DNA from 3 places in the Streptomyces sp. NPDC051776 genome. Region 1 is predicted to be linked to each of the others. Evidence: riboswitches for the same ligand, from Rfam matches in the RefSeq annotation. Region 1 holds a riboswitch; each other region holds the start of a gene.
The links. A riboswitch is a leader RNA that binds a small molecule or an ion and turns the genes downstream of it on or off. The one in region 1 is predicted to bind cobalamin.
Positions count from the first base shown of each region.

Region 2: it holds a riboswitch for cobalamin, as region 1 does, so the genes downstream of both, AB0M26_RS25590 (cobalamin biosynthesis protein) here and AB0M26_RS27120 (ribonucleoside-diphosphate reductase subunit alpha) in region 1, are expected to answer to the same signal.
Region 3: it holds a riboswitch for cobalamin, as region 1 does, so the genes downstream of both, metE (5-methyltetrahydropteroyltriglutamate--homocysteine S-methyltransferase) here and AB0M26_RS27120 (ribonucleoside-diphosphate reductase subunit alpha) in region 1, are expected to answer to the same signal.

Region 1 is NZ_JBFAYQ010000049.1:14,073-18,965, reverse strand. It holds gene AB0M26_RS27120 (ribonucleoside-diphosphate reductase subunit alpha) at 1-1,996, opposite strand, end outside; cobalamin riboswitch at 2,139-2,268, opposite strand; gene AB0M26_RS27115 (YbdD/YjiX family protein) at 2,883-3,089, opposite strand; gene AB0M26_RS27110 (carbon starvation CstA family protein) at 3,086-4,893, opposite strand, start outside.
Region 2 is NZ_JBFAYQ010000042.1:30,056-34,948, reverse strand. It holds gene AB0M26_RS25600 (inorganic phosphate transporter) at 179-1,441, shown strand; gene AB0M26_RS25595 (hypothetical protein) at 1,499-1,738, shown strand; cobalamin riboswitch at 1,903-2,035, shown strand; gene AB0M26_RS25590 (cobalamin biosynthesis protein) at 2,178-3,263, shown strand; gene AB0M26_RS25585 (cobyric acid synthase) at 3,260-4,804, shown strand.
Region 3 is NZ_JBFAYQ010000005.1:225,559-230,451, reverse strand. It holds gene AB0M26_RS07035 (TDT family transporter) at 1-126, shown strand, start outside; gene AB0M26_RS07030 (helical backbone metal receptor) at 53-778, opposite strand; cobalamin riboswitch at 896-1,060, shown strand; gene metE (5-methyltetrahydropteroyltriglutamate--homocysteine S-methyltransferase) at 1,205-3,523, shown strand; gene AB0M26_RS07020 (5'-3' exonuclease) at 4,153-4,893, shown strand, end outside.

The DNA of each region.
Region 1 (4,893 bases):
CCTGGAGGAACTCACCGGAGAGCGTCTCGCGTTTGAAGAGGTTCGACACCTGGGGCTCGATGCACTCGTACACGCCGGCGATCGAGGCGATCGTGGCCGTCGGGGCGATGGCCAGGAGCAGCGAATTGCGCATCCCCGTACGGGAGATGCGGGCGCGCAGCGCCTCCCACCGCTCGTCCCACTGCGCCTCCACGCCGAAGTGGTCGGGGTGCAGGACGCCACGGGCGGCGCGGGTGGAGGACCAGGCCGGGTGCGGGCCGTGGCGCTCGGCGAGGTCGCACGACGCCTCGTACGCGGCCAGCATGATGCGTTCGGCGATCCGGGTGGAAAGCCCGGCGGCCTCGGGGGAGTCGAAGGGCAGGCCCATCCGGAAGAAGACGTCCTGCAGGCCCATCATGCCCAGGCCCACCGGTCGCCAGCGCTGGTTGGAGGTCGCGGCCTGCTGGGTGGGGTAGAAGTTGATGTCAACGACCCGGTCGAGGAAGGTCACGGCGGTACGGACAGTGGCGTCCAGCCGCTCCCAGTCCATCGAGCCGTCCTCGCCCAGGTGGGCGGCGAGGTTGACCGAGCCGAGGTTGCAGACGGCGGTCTCCCCGTCGTCCGTCACCTCCAGGATCTCGGTGCAGAGGTTGGAGGAGTGGACGACGCGGCCGGGCTCGGCGGTCTGGTTGGCGGTGCGGTTGGCGGCGTCCTTGAACGTCATCCAGCCGTTGCCGGTCTGCGCGAGGGTGCGCATCATCCGGGAGTAGATCTGGCGGGCGGGGAGCTGCTTGGCGTAGCGGCCCTCGGACTCGGCCTTGCGGTAGGCGGCATCGAACTCCTCGCCCCACAGATCGACCAGCTCCGGCACCTCGGAGGGCGAGAACAGCGACCATGGCCGGTCCGCCTCGACGCGACGCATGAACTCGTCCGGGATCCAGTGCGCCAGGTTGAGGTTGTGGGTACGGCGGGCGTCCTCGCCGGTGTTGTCGCGCAGTTCGAGGAACTCCTCGATGTCCGCGTGCCAGGTCTCCAGGTAGACACAGGCCGCGCCCTTGCGCCGGCCGCCCTGGTTGACCGCGGCCACGGAGGCGTCGAGGGTGCGCAGGAACGGCACGATGCCGTTGGAGTGCCCGTTGGTGCCCCGGATCAGCGAGCCCCGGGAGCGGATACGGCTGTACGGCAGCCCGATGCCGCCCGCGTGCTTGGAGAGCCGGGCGACCTGGTGGTAGCGGTCGTAGATCGAGTCGAGCTCGTCCAGCGGGGAGTCCAGCAGATAGCAGGAGGACATCTGCGGGTGACGGGTGCCGGAGTTGAACAGCGTGGGCGAGCTGGGGAGGTAGTCCAGCCGGCTCATCAGGCCGTAGAGCGCGGCCACTTCGCCGATCGCGCGCTCGGAGCCGTCCTCCGCCAGCCCGCAGGCCACGCGCAGCATGAAGTGCTGCGGGGTCTCGATGACCTGACGGGTCAGGGGGTGGCGCAACAGGTAGCGGCTGTGCAGGGTGCGCAGTCCGAAGTAGCCGAACCGGTCGTCGGCGCCGCCCGCGAGCGCGGCATCCACCAAGGCGTCGAGGCGGGCGGCGTGGGCGCGTACGAACTCCGCGGTCCCGTCGGCGATCAGGCCCTCGCGGTGGCCGGTTGCGACCGAGGCGGAGAAGGAGCGAGCGCCCTGGCCCGCGGCCTCCTCCGCGATGGCCCGGGTGAGCAGGCGGGCGGCGAGCCGGGAGTACTCGGGGTCCTCGGAGATCAGACCGGCGGCCGCCTCGGTGGCCAGCTCCCGCAACTCCGCCTCGCCGGAGCCCGCGTGACGGCCCCGCAGGGCGGCGGCAGCGACCCGGTGGGCGTCGGTCGCGGGCAGGTCTGCGGTGAGCTCGGTCAGGGTGCGCAGCAGCGCGGCGCCGAGGGCGTCGGCGCTGTCCACGGACGTACCGCGGTCGACGGGCGCGGTGGTCTCCGCGACGGTGGCGGGCTCCGGTACGGACTCGCGTGACGCGGGATCTGCGGGCGCGACGGTCACGTGGTTCTCCCTCGCTCGGCTGGGGGCCGCGAGGAACGGTGTGCCCACGGGCGCGCGCGAACCCACCCCCCGTCAGGGCGCAGCACAGCGCTCGTCCCGCAGGCCCAACCCACGAGGCCCGGACGTGTCGTGGCCCGGTTCGGTCGAGCCGGGCGCTGCCGGCAGGTTTTCGGACTCGGAAGGCGCACATGCGCATATCCAGACCGTTGCGGGACAGTTCCGGATTCCCACCGGATTCCCCTGCTGCGGCAACGGGGACGAGCATACATCTAGTGGCGCCGTGCGCATGCACCCCCACATGTTGTGTCATGTGCTCAAAGGATCGCGGTGCTGGGCGGGTTGAGCAGGGGCCCCGGAGCCCTGGATCCGGGCCTGGAGGCGCCCGTGGCCCTTCACGGACGTGCCGCGGCGCTGGCCGGATCCGGGTGCCCGGAGGGGGCCTCAGGAAGTGTGGAGGAGGGCGGTGACACTTCTCACTTCAGGGGTGTGCGCAATTCCGCGGCGCGCCACGAGACTTCGCGCCCCGCGCCGGACCATGCGCCCGGCCGTCTCGCGCCGGACTACGCGCTGGCCCCCGTACCACGCGCCCGGCCGTCTCGCGCCGGACTACGCGCTGGCCCCCGGACCACGCGCCCGGCCGTCTCGCGCCGGACTACGCAGCGGCCCCCGGACCACGCGCCCGGCCGTCTCGTGCCGGACCACGCACCGGCCCCCGTACCACGCGCCCGACCCGCGCGCACCGTGGCCGCCACGTCCCTCACCGAGGCCCGCGCATGCCGCGTGCCGACCGCCGCACCTCACGGTGGCGGGCACGGCAGCGGGCCGCCGCCCCCGAGTGAAGGGGGCGACGGCCCGTACCCCGGCGCCACCGCCGGTCAGTCGTGCCTCAGCAGCAGCGGAAGCCGTTTCTGGGGTCGCCCTCGCGCGCGTCGGTCCGCTGCCGCTCGAACTCCCTGCGGCTGAGCACCTCCGCCTCCGGATCGTGGGCCCGCGCGTGGGCGACGTACCGGTCGTACGTGGCCTCGCCCGATGCCTCGCGCCAGAACCAGCGGATCCTCGATGCCGCCCTGCGGATGCCGGCCGCCGTGCTCATGGCCGGGGCTCCGCCGTCCGGCCGCTGTCCTCCGCCTCGCCGGCCCCGGCTCCGACGCCGGCCGCGACCAGCTCCGCCTTCTCCTCCTTGGTGGCGAACAGGCCTGCGGGAGCGACGATCCTGGACTCCTCGTACGGCACCTCCTGGAGCTGCGCGCTCTGCGGATCGCGGATCGCCTTGAAGCACACCCGGGCCGCGTCGGCGATCACCGCGATGATGAGCAGCGCGAACAGGGCGGCGAGCACACCGTCGACCGTGGCGTTGGTGACGATGGTGTGCATGTCGTCCATGTTCTTGGCGGGCGGCAGGACCTTGCCCGCGTCGATGGCGTCCTGATTGACGCTCACCTGCTTGAAGAAGCCGATCTTCGGGTCCTCGGAGAAGACCTTCTGCCAGCTCGCCGTGAGTGTCACGGCCGCGTCCCAGGCCAGCGGAACCGCCGTCACCCAGGCCCACTTGAGTCGCCCGGACTTGATCAGCAGTGTGGTGCAGACGGCCAGGGCGACCGCGGCGAGGAGCTGGTTGGCGATGCCGAACAGCGGGAAGAGCTGGTTGATGCCGCCCAGCGGGTCGTGGACGCCGACCCACAGGAAGTAGCCCCAGCCGCCGACGACGACCGCGCTGGCGAACCAGACACCCGGCTTCCAGCTCACCTGCCGGAAGGGCTTGTAGACGTTGCCCAGCATGTCCTGGAGCATGAAGCGCCCCACCCGGGTCCCCGCGTCCACCGTGGTGAGGATGAACAGTGCCTCGAACATGATCGCGAAGTGGTACCAGAACGCTTTGAGACCCGCGCCGCCCACGACCGAGGAGAAGATCTCCGACATACCGAGGGCGAACGTCGGAGCGCCACCCGTACGGGACAGCAGGCTCGCCTCGTCCACCGACTTGGCGGCGGCGGCGAGTTCGTCGGGCGAGATGGTGAATCCGAGGCCGGCCACGGCCTGCGAGGCGGACTCGACCGTCGAACCGAGCACGCCCGCAGGGGAGTTGACCGCGAAGAACAGGCCCGGGTCGATGATGCAGGCGGTGATCATCGCCATCACGGCGACGAAGGACTCGGTCAGCATGGCGCCGTAGCCGACCATGCGGATCTGCGTCTCCTTCTGGATCATCTTCGGGGTGGTCCCCGAGGAGACCAGGGCGTGGAAGCCGGACAGCGCGCCGCAGGCGATGGTGATGAAGACGAACGGGAACAGCGATCCGGCGAAGACCGGACCCGAGCCACTGGAGGCGAACGGAGTGACCGCCTCCATCTTCAGCGTCGGCAGCGCGATGACCACGCCGAGCGCCAGCAGCGCGATCGTGCCGACCTTCATGAAGGTCGAGAGGTAGTCGCGCGGGGCCAGCAGCATCCACACCGGCAGCACCGATGCAACGAAGCCGTAGACGACTATCCAGACGACCAGCGCGCCCGGCGAGAGCGTGAAGACGTCGGCGAGTGACGACTCGGCGACCCAGCCGCCTGCGACGATGGCGAGCAGCAGCAGCGCGACACCGATCACGGAGACCTCGGTGACCCTTCCCGGCCGCAGCACCCGCAGGTAGAAGCCCATGAACAGGGCGATCGGAATCGTCATGCCGATGGAGAAGACACCCCACGGCGAGTTGGCCAGAGCGTTGACGATCACCAGCGCCAACACGGCCAGCAGAATGATCATGATCGCGAAGACCGCGACCAGGGCGGCGGCGCCGCCGAACGGGCCGATCTCGTCCCGCGCCATCTGGCCGAGCGACCGGCCGTTGCGGCGCATGGAGAAGAACAGCGTCACCATGTCCTGGACGGCACCGGCGAAGATGACAC
Region 2 (4,893 bases), on a different contig from region 1:
TGTTTCGCAGAACTGGGCGAGACGGCCGTCACCAGGGAGGCCGAATCTCCGCACATTCGGCCGAGAACTGCCCACCGGAGTACAGCAGCACCCCAACGCCGCGTTCAGTTCATCTTCCGTTCACTCACCATCCCTACGGTCACCGTGCCACTGACCATCGAGCTGATTGCCTGGGTGAATGGAACACATCACGCTTCTCATCGGGATCGTGATCATCACGGCCTTGGTGTTCGACTTTACGAACGGCTTCCACGACACCGCCAACGCCATGGCCACCACCATCTCCACCGGGGCGATGAAGCCCAGGACAGCGGTGGCGATGTCGGCGGCCCTGAACCTCGTCGGCGCCTTCCTCTCGGTCGAGGTCGCGGCGACGATCTCCAAAGGCATCATCGACGAATCCGGCATTCAGCCCGAAGTGATCTTCGCGGGCCTGGTGGGTGCCATCGTCTGGAATCTGCTGACCTGGCTCGCCGGGCTCCCGTCGAGTTCATCGCACGCCCTCTTCGGCGGCCTGATCGGGGCGACCGTGGCCTCCGTCGGCTTCGGCGCCGTCCACGCCGACGAGGTCGTCATGAAGGTCCTCATCCCGGCCGTCGCCGCGCCGGTCGTCGCAGGCCTCGCCACACTGCTGGCCACTCGCCTCACCTATCGCGCGGCCCGCAAGGCCGACCCCGACGGCACTGCCAAGGGCTACCGCGCCGGCCAGATCGCCTCGGCCGCGCTCGTCTCCCTGGCCCACGGCACGAACGACGCGCAGAAGACCATGGGTGTGATGACCCTGGCGCTGATCACCGGCGGCGCGCTCGCCCCGGACGCCGACCCGCCGATGTGGGTCATCGTCTCGGCCGGACTCGCCATCGCCCTCGGCACGTACCTGGGCGGCTGGCGGATCATCCGCACCATGGGCAAGGGCCTGACCGACATTCAGCCGCCGCAGGGCTTCGCCGCCCAGACCGGCGCCGCCGTCACCATCCTGGCCTCCTCCCACCTCGGCTTCGCCCTCTCCACCACCCAGGTCTGCTCCGGTGCGGTCATGGGTTCCGGCCTCGGCCGGAAGGGCGGCGTGGTGCGCTGGTCCACGGCCGGCCGGATGTTCCTCGCGTGGGGCCTGACCCTCCCGGCCGCAGGCGTGGTCGGCGGAGCGGCGGCGCTGCTCGCCGAGCGCGGCACCGCCGGGGTCACCGCCGTGGCCGTACTGGCGCTCCTCGCCTGTACAGCGATCTGGGTCGCCTCCCGGCGCCGGCCGGTCGACCACACCAACGTCAACGACAACGAGATCCCCGAGGAGCCGGTCGGGGTCATCACCGCAGCCATCCGGTCCGTCGCCCCGCCGCCGCTGCGCGGTCCTGGCTCGGGCGCAGCGGAGCAGCCGGAGACCGGTGAGGGCGCCAAGGTCGCCGAGCCCCGGTCGTCCAGCGGCTCCAAGGTATCGGTCTGAGTGCCGGCCCGGGCCGGCACGTGAGTCGACAGCAGTAAGCAAGAAGGAAGCAACCGCATGGACATCGACTGGACAGCACTCGGCCAGGTCTTCGGCGTCAGCCTGCTGGTCACCGTCAGCATCGTGGGCCTGTTCACGTTCGGCATCGTCGGCAGTTCCCGGAAGGCCGAGACGCAGCCGGACGGCACGGTCGCGGCGACCGGGTCGCCGAGCCTGCCGGCGCGGATCGGCGCGTACGCCTGCTACGGGCTGTGCGCGGCCGCCGTCGCCTACGGCCTGTATCTGATCGTCGCCTGACGACCCGTCCGCCGCACGCGGCGGCACACCGGTCACTCCCGCGGCCCGGGAACGGCACTGCCGTTCCCGGGCCGCGCTCGTGTGGCGGTCATCTCGCAGGTCATGCGCAAGTTGACGGGTGTTCGCGGGCCGTGGTGGACTGCCAGAGCCAAACGGCGGCAGGGGAGGAAGCCGGTGCGAATCCGGCGCGGTCCCGCCACTGTCACCGGGGAGCGCTCCCCCACCCCAGAAGTCACGGCCCGCAGCGGCGGGTTGGAAGGCCCAGGGGAAGCGCCGATCCGGGGAGCCAGGAGACTCCCACCGCCGGTCACGTCGAGCCAGGGCGCGGACCCTGAGTGAGGACATGTCGCCATGCCCGGCCGCCGTCGTACGTCCAGAGCCCCTGTGCCGTGTTCCCGCAGCGCCCGTTCCCTCAAAGGCACGACGGCGTTCTGATCCGATGCGTGCCGAACACGCCTCCTTCGCGTACGGCGCCGCACTGGGCTTCGCCGCCGACCTGATCGCCGGCGACCCCCGGCGCGCCCATCCCGTAGCCGCCTTCGGGCGCGCCGCGTCCGCCGCCGAACGCCGCCTGTGGCGCGACCACCGCGGACACGGCGCCCTGTACGCGGCGGTGTGCGCGGGCGGTGCCGCCGCCGCGGCGGCCGGGCTGTCCCGTGCCGTGCGCCGCTCCCCCGCCGCGGCCGCCGCCCTGACCGCTGCCGCGACCTGGTCGGTTTTGGGCGGCACCTCGCTCCGCCGTGAGGCGCGGGCCGTCGGCGCTGCCCTGGCGGCGGGCGACATGGAGGCGGCCCGCGAGCGGCTGCCGCATCTGTGCGGCCGGGACCCACAGGCCCTGGACGAGCGGCAGATTGCGCGGGCCGTCGTGGAGTCGGTCGCCGAGAACACCTCGGACGCCGTCGTGGGCGCCCTCGTATGGGGGGCCGCCGCGGGCGTTCCGGGCCTCGTGGGCTTCCGGGCGGTCAACACCCTTGATGCGATGGTCGGCCACAAGTCGCCCCGTCATGTGCGGTTCGGCTGGGCCTCGGCCCGCCTCGACGACGTCGTGGGCTTCCCCGGCTCGCGGCTCACCGCGGCCCTTGCGGCCCTGGCGGGTCCGGATCCGCGCGGCGCCCTGCGCGTCCTGCGCCGCGACGCCCGCAGGCATCCGAGCCCCAACGCGGGGCCGGTGGAGGCCGCGTTCGCCGGGGCGCTGGGCGTTCGGCTCGGCGGAACCCTGGCGTACGGCGGGCATGTGGAGCACCGGCCCGTGCTGGGCGAGGGCAACCGCCCCGTGTCCGTGGGCGATATCGAGCGGGCCGTACGGCTCTCCCGGCGCGTGAACGTCCTCGCGCTCGTGGCGTGCGCGGGCGCGCGCCTGGCGTGGGGGGCGCTGTGCGCGCCGGACGACCGATCGGGGCGTGCGGTGGGTACGGCACGTACGGTGTCGCACCGCGGCCCCTGGACGGGCCGGCGAGGGCGGCCGGACGGGGCCGGGCGGCGCGGCGTACGGGGCACCGTGGCCACGGGGAAGGGATCGGTATGACGCGAGCACGGGGCGGGGGCCTGCTGGTCGCAGGGACGACATCGGACGCGGGCAAGAGCGTCGTCACGGCGGGCATCTGCAGGTGGCTGGCTCGCAAGGGCGTGTCCGTCGCGCCCTTCAAGGCACAGAACATGTCCCTGAACTCCTTTGTGACACGCCAGGGGGCGGAGATCGGGCGCGCCCAGGCGATGCAGGCCGCGGCCGCCCGCATCGAACCGACGGCCCTCATGAACCCCGTCCTCCTCAAACCGGGCAGCGATCGCAGCAGCCAAGTCGTCCTGCTGGGCAGGCCGGTGGGCGAGATGACCGCCAGCCGCTACCACGGAGGGCGCCAGGAGGAGCTGCTGGGAACGGTGGTGGCATGCCTGGAGGAGCTACGGGGGTCGTACGACGCGGTGATCTGCGAGGGGGCCGGGAGCCCGGCCGAGATCAATCTGCGCCGCACCGACATCGTCAACATGGGCCTGGCCCGGGCCGCCCGCCTGCCGGTGGTCGTGGTCGGCGACATCGACCGCGGCGGGGTCTTCGCGTCGTTCTTCGGTACGACGGCTCTGCTCGGCCCGGACGACCAGCGGCTCGTCGCCGGCTATCTGATCAACAAGTTCCGAGGCGACACAACGCTGCTGGAGCCCGGACTGGAGATGCTGCACGGGCTGACCGGACGGCGCAGCCTCGGCGTCCTGCCGTACGCGCACGGCCTCGGCATCGACGAGGAGGACGGCCTGCGGGTGTCGCTGCGCGGCGCCGTGCGCGAATCCGTGATCGCGCCGCCGCACGGCGAGGACATCCTGCGGGTGGCGGTCGCCGCCGTCCCGCTCATGTCCAACTTCACGGACGTGGACGCGCTGGCTGCCGAACCGGGCGTGGTGGTGCGGTTCGTGGACCGCCCGGAGGAACTGGCCGACGCCGACCTCGTCGTGCTCCCGGGCACCCGAGGCACGGTGCGCGCCCTGGAGTGGCTGCGCGAGCGCGGCATCGCAGCCGCGGTCGCCCGGCGGGCGGCGGAGGGCCGGCCGGTGCTGGGCATCTGCGGCGGATTCCAGATGCTCGGCGAGCGCATCGAGGACGAGGTCGAGTCGCGGGCCGGGACCGTCGACGGGCTCGGCCTGCTGCCCGTACGGATCCGCTTCGCCGAGGAGAAGACGCTCGCCCGGCCCGTGGGCGAGGCCCTGGGCGAGCCCGTCGAGGGATACGAGATCCACCACGGCGTGGCCGAAGTCCTCGGCGGCGACGGGCCGTTCTTCACCGACGGGCAGGGGCGCGCGCTGGACGGCTGCCGTGCCGGGCCCGTACGGGGCACGCACTGGCACGGGTCGCTGGAGAGCGACGGGTTCCGCCGCGCGTTCCTGCGGTGGGTGGCGAAGACCTCGGGGCGACGGTTCGTGCCGGCTCCGGACACCTCGTTCGGGGCGCTGCGGGAGGAGCAGCTCGACCGCCTCGGCGATCTGATCGAGGAGCATGCGGACACCGGTGCGCTGCTGCGGCTGATCGAGGACGGCGTGCCTCCCGGCCTGCCGTTCGTGCCTCCGGGGGCGCCATGACGCGGCCGGGTGGCGCGAGTGCCCCCGGTGCAGCGGGGGCCGACCGAACTGCGGCACGGCCCGTCCGAACTGCAGCGGGGGCCGACCCA
Region 3 (4,893 bases), on a different contig from region 1:
CTCCTGGTCGCGGCCTGGGGCGTGGCGGGATTCCGTACGGTCCGGGGCGTCCTCAGGGGTGAGCTGCTCGCAGCGCCGCGGCGAGCACGGCCGGGGCCTGCGCCAATGACGGCCCGTACCAGGTGAGATGGCGGCCGCTGACGAGCGCGCACGGCAGCCCGGGAAACGCCTCGGGGCCGTCGTCGGGCGTGAAGACGTAGGGCTCGTCGGGCAGCACCACCAAGTCCGGGCCGGCAGCCAGCAGTTCGCCGACCGGGATCTTCGGATAGCGGTCCGCGTGACCGGCGTAGAGGTTGGCGACGCCGAGGCGGGAGAGCACATCGCCCGCAAAGGTGTCCCGGCCGAGCACCATCCACGGCCGCCGCCAGACCGGCACCACAGCACGCCTCGCCGTCGGGGAGCCGGGTGCGGGCAGATCCCGCCAGGCCGCCTCGGCCTGGTCCAGCCACCGCGGCCTGTCCAGTCCGCAGCCGCCCACCAGGATCCGCTCCAGCTCCGCGAACGCCTGCTCCAGCGTGCGGATTTCGGTCACGAGGACCTCGATCCCCGCCGCACGCAGCGCGGCCAGGTCGGGCTCGCGGTTCTCCTCCTCGTTGGCGAGGACGAGGTCGGGCGCGAGACCGGTGATCGCGGGCACGTCCGGATTCTTGGTGCCCTTGACCCGTACGACGTCCAGGTCGGCGGGGTGGCTGCACCACGCGGTGGCACCGACGAGCAGCCCCGGCGCCGTGGCGGCCACGGCCTCGGTCAGCGACGGCACCAGCGATACGACGCGCATGGTGCTCACCCTACGCACGGTGCACACCCGAAGGCACACGGGCCGCGGAGCGGCCCGGCCCAGGCGTTACGCTGTCCCTGCAGCCGGTTCGCCCCGTCAGCCGGACGGGAGCGTCGCAAGAGGGAACCCGGTGGGAATCCGGGACTGCCCCGCAGCGGTGTGCGGGAACGACCGCCGTCATACGCACTGGACGCCGTCACAGCGTCCGGGAAGCGACGGCCAGTAGGTGCCTGGCGCAGAAGAGCACGTGAACGCCGGGCCTGCCCGCGAGTCCGAAGACCTGCCGCTGCTCGCACCCCGCGGTGGGGTGCGGCCATCCGGGACCTCGAGGGCGGGTCGGCGGCAGCGAGCAGCGGCGCATGTGCGCCCCCGCTCTCGGCGTGCTCCGCCTTCCCGAGGTCTGTCGAACTCGCGAAGGAGAGTTCCGTGACCGAGATACAGACCGCGCGGGCGGCGCACGGGCGGGCCACCCTGCACGGCTATCCCCGCCAGGGGCACGGCCGGGAGCTGAAGAAGGCCGTCGAGGGCTACTGGGCCGGGCGCGTGACCGAGGGCGAACTGCTGGGCACGGCCGCGCAGTTGCGCGCCGACGCTCGGCGCGAGACGGCCGGGTCGGGCATCGAGGAGATCCCCACGGGGGACTTCTCGCTCTACGACCATGTGCTGGACACCGCATGGGCGGTCGGCGCCGTTCCCGCCCGGCACCGCGCGGCCGGGCTCGGCGAATTGGACACCTACTTCGCCATGGCGCGGGGTGCGGCGGATGTGCAGCCCCTGGAGATGACCAAGTGGTTCGACACCAACTACCACTATCTTGTACCGGAATTGAGTCAGGACACCGTCTTCTCCCCCGACTCCCGCAAGCAGACGGCCGAGTTCACCGAGGCCCGTGACGCCGGATACGCCGCCCGGCCGGTGCTGCTGGGCCCCATCAGCTTTCTGCTGCTCTCCAAGCCCGCCCCGGAGGCCTCCCCCGGCTTCGAGCCGCTGACGCTGCTGGACCGGCTGCTGCCGGTGTACGCCTCCCTGCTGGACGATCTGCGCGAGGCGGGGGCCGAGTGGGTGCAGTTCGACGAGCCGGTGCTCGTCCAGGACCAGCCGGGCGCGGTGCTGAGCGCGACGGCCCGCGCCTACCGGGAGCTGTGCGCAGCGCCGGTGCGACCGAAGGTGCTCGTCGCCTCGTACTTCGACGCGCTCGGCGACGCCCTGCCCGTTCTGGCGGACTCCCCCGTCGAAGGGCTGGCCCTGGACTTCACCGGACCCGCCGCGTCCAACCTCGAGGCGCTGGCCGCCATAGGGGGTCTGCCGGACCGCCGCCTGATCGCGGGCGTGGTCGACGGCCGCAACGTCTGGGCCGCCGACCTGGAGCGGGCGCTCTCCACGCTGGCCACACTGCTCGGTCTCGCGGGCCGGGTCGACCCGTCACCGTCCTGCTCGCTGCTTCACGTGCCGCTGGACGCGGCCGCCGAGCGCGATCTGGACCCGCAGGTCGCGCGCTGGCTCTCCTTCGCCCGCCAGAAGACGGCGGAAGTGGCCGTCCTGGCAAGGGCGTTGCGCGAAGGCCGGGACGCCGTCGTACCCCAACTGGCCGCCTCACGCGCCGCACTCGCCTCCCGCGCGGGATCCGCCCTCACCCGCGACGCGGCCGTCCGGGATCGCTGCGCGGCGGTGACCGGCGCCGACACCCGGCGACCCCAGCCGTACGAGGAGCGGGCGGCCGCCCAGCGCGCCCGGCTCGGCCTGCCTCTGCTGCCAACGACCACGATCGGATCCTTCCCGCAGACCTCCGAACTGCGCGCCGCCCGTGCCGCCCTGCGGACCGGCCGCCTCGGCGAGGACGGGTACCGGGAGCGGATCGAGCGGGAGATCCGGAACGTGGTCGCGTTCCAGGAGAAGGCGGGGCTGGACGTGCTGGTGCACGGCGAGCCCGAACGCAACGACATGGTCCAGTACTTCGCCGAGCAGCTGGGCGGCTTCCTCGCCACCCGCCACGGCTGGGTACAGTCCTACGGCACGCGCTACGTCCGTCCGCCGATCCTCGCCGGGGACGTGTCCCGCCACGCGCCCATGACGCTGACGTGGACGCGGTACGCCCAGTCCCTGACGGAGCGTCCGGTCAAGGGGATGCTCACGGGCCCCGTCACGATGCTCGCCTGGTCCTTCGTACGCGACGACCAGCCGCTGGCCGACACCGCCCGCCAGGTGGCCCTCGCCCTGCGCGACGAGATCGCCGACCTGGAGGCGGCGGGCACGGCCGTGGTGCAGGTCGACGAGCCCGCGCTGCGCGAACTGCTCCCGCTGCGCCGGGCCGCCCGCCCGGCGTATCTGGAGTGGGCCACCGAGGCTTTCCGGCTGGCGACGGGCGGCGTGCGTGCGGACACCCAGATCCACACGCACATGTGCTACGCGGAGTTCGGCGAGATCCTGGGCGCCATCGAGGCACTGGACGCCGACGTCATCAGCCTGGAGGCGGCACGGTCCCGGATGGGCATCGCGCGCGAACTGGCCGACGCGGACTATCCGCGCGAGGTCGGCCCGGGGGTGTACGACATCCACTCACCGCGTGTCCCGTCCGTGGAGGAGATCGCGGATCTGCTGCGGCGGGCGCTCGGCGCTCTACCGCCGGAGCGACTGTGGGTCAACCCCGACTGCGGGCTCAAGACCCGCTCGCCGGAGGAGGCGGGAGCGGCGCTGGAGAACATGTCCGCCGCGACCCAGCGCGTACGGCCATCGCTGGGGGTGTGACCCCGGCCCCGCAAGTGCCACGGTTCCCGACGGGACCTGACGGCCGGGTACCGCACGGGAGTTGATGTGCGCGTCCCTCCCGCTCGCCCCCGGGGGGACGAGCGGGAGGGACCGCGTCGGCAGCCTCCGGGCCGCTGGGAAGAGGAGAGCAGCGGCTCCGGTGCTGCCGGTCGAGGCAAAGCCCTTGACGGGGACCGTCCTGGCCACCACGTCAGGGTGAGCGTCCATCCGGCGGCGGACCGACCGAGCGGACGCGGCGCGGCTCGCGGGGCCGGGATGCTCGTTCTGCGGCCTGGACACACGTACCTCGCGGGGTCGGGCCACGACCCGACTCCCCCGGCACGGGTCGTATACGCGCCTGCCCAAAAGGTTGAACGACAAACCAAGGTGATCCACTTACAAAAGGTGATCCACTCACAAGCGGAACTGATCCCTCAGGTGACGGCCACGGCGGTGGGGCTTTCGGGAGCGGCCGGCGCGCGCGGGTGAGGCTTCGGGGAGTCGGGCGCCTGCTAGCAGGGGCTTCCCGGAGTCGGGGCCCCGCGAGTGGCTTCCGGGAGCGGCCGGGGCGCTTCACCGGGTGGTGTGTCGGTGCGGTACGGCATCATGCGGATGTGACCCGACGCCTGATGCTCCTCGACAGCGCCTCCCTGTACTTCCGCGCCTACTTCGGCGTCCCCGACTCGGTCAGGGCCCCCGACGGCACCCCGGTGAACGCGGTGCGCGGACTGCTGGACTTCATCGCCCGGCTCGTCCATGACCATCGGCCCGACGATCTGGTCGCCTGCATGGACGCGGACTGGCGGCCGCACTGGCGAGTGGAGCTGATTCCCAGCTACAAGGCGCACCGCGTCGCGGAGGAGGTCCCCGAGGGCTCAGATGTCGAGGAGGTCCCCGACACCCTCTCCCCCCAGGTTCCGGTGATCGAGGATGTGTTGGACGCGCTGGGCATCGCCCGTATCGGTGTGCCGGGCTACGAGGCCGACGACGTGATCGGCACCCTGTCCGGTCTCTCCGGCGGCCCCGTCGACATCGTCACCGGCGACCGCGATCTCTTCCAGCTCGTGGACGACGCGCGCGGTGTGCGCGTGCTCTACCCGGTCAAGGGCGTCGGCACGCTCCAGGCCGTCGACGAGGCGTGGCTGCGCACGAAGTACGGCGTGGACGGACCGGGATACGCGGATCTGGCCCTGCTGCGCGGCGACCCGAGCGACGGGCTGCCCGGCGTTCCGGGCATCGGCGAGAAAACCGCGGCCAAGCTTCTGGCGGAGTTCGGCGACCTCGCGGGGATCATGACCGCGCTCGGCAACCCGATGGCGAAGATCAGCCCAGCGCTGCGCAAGCGCCTGGAGGAGGCGCGGGACTACATC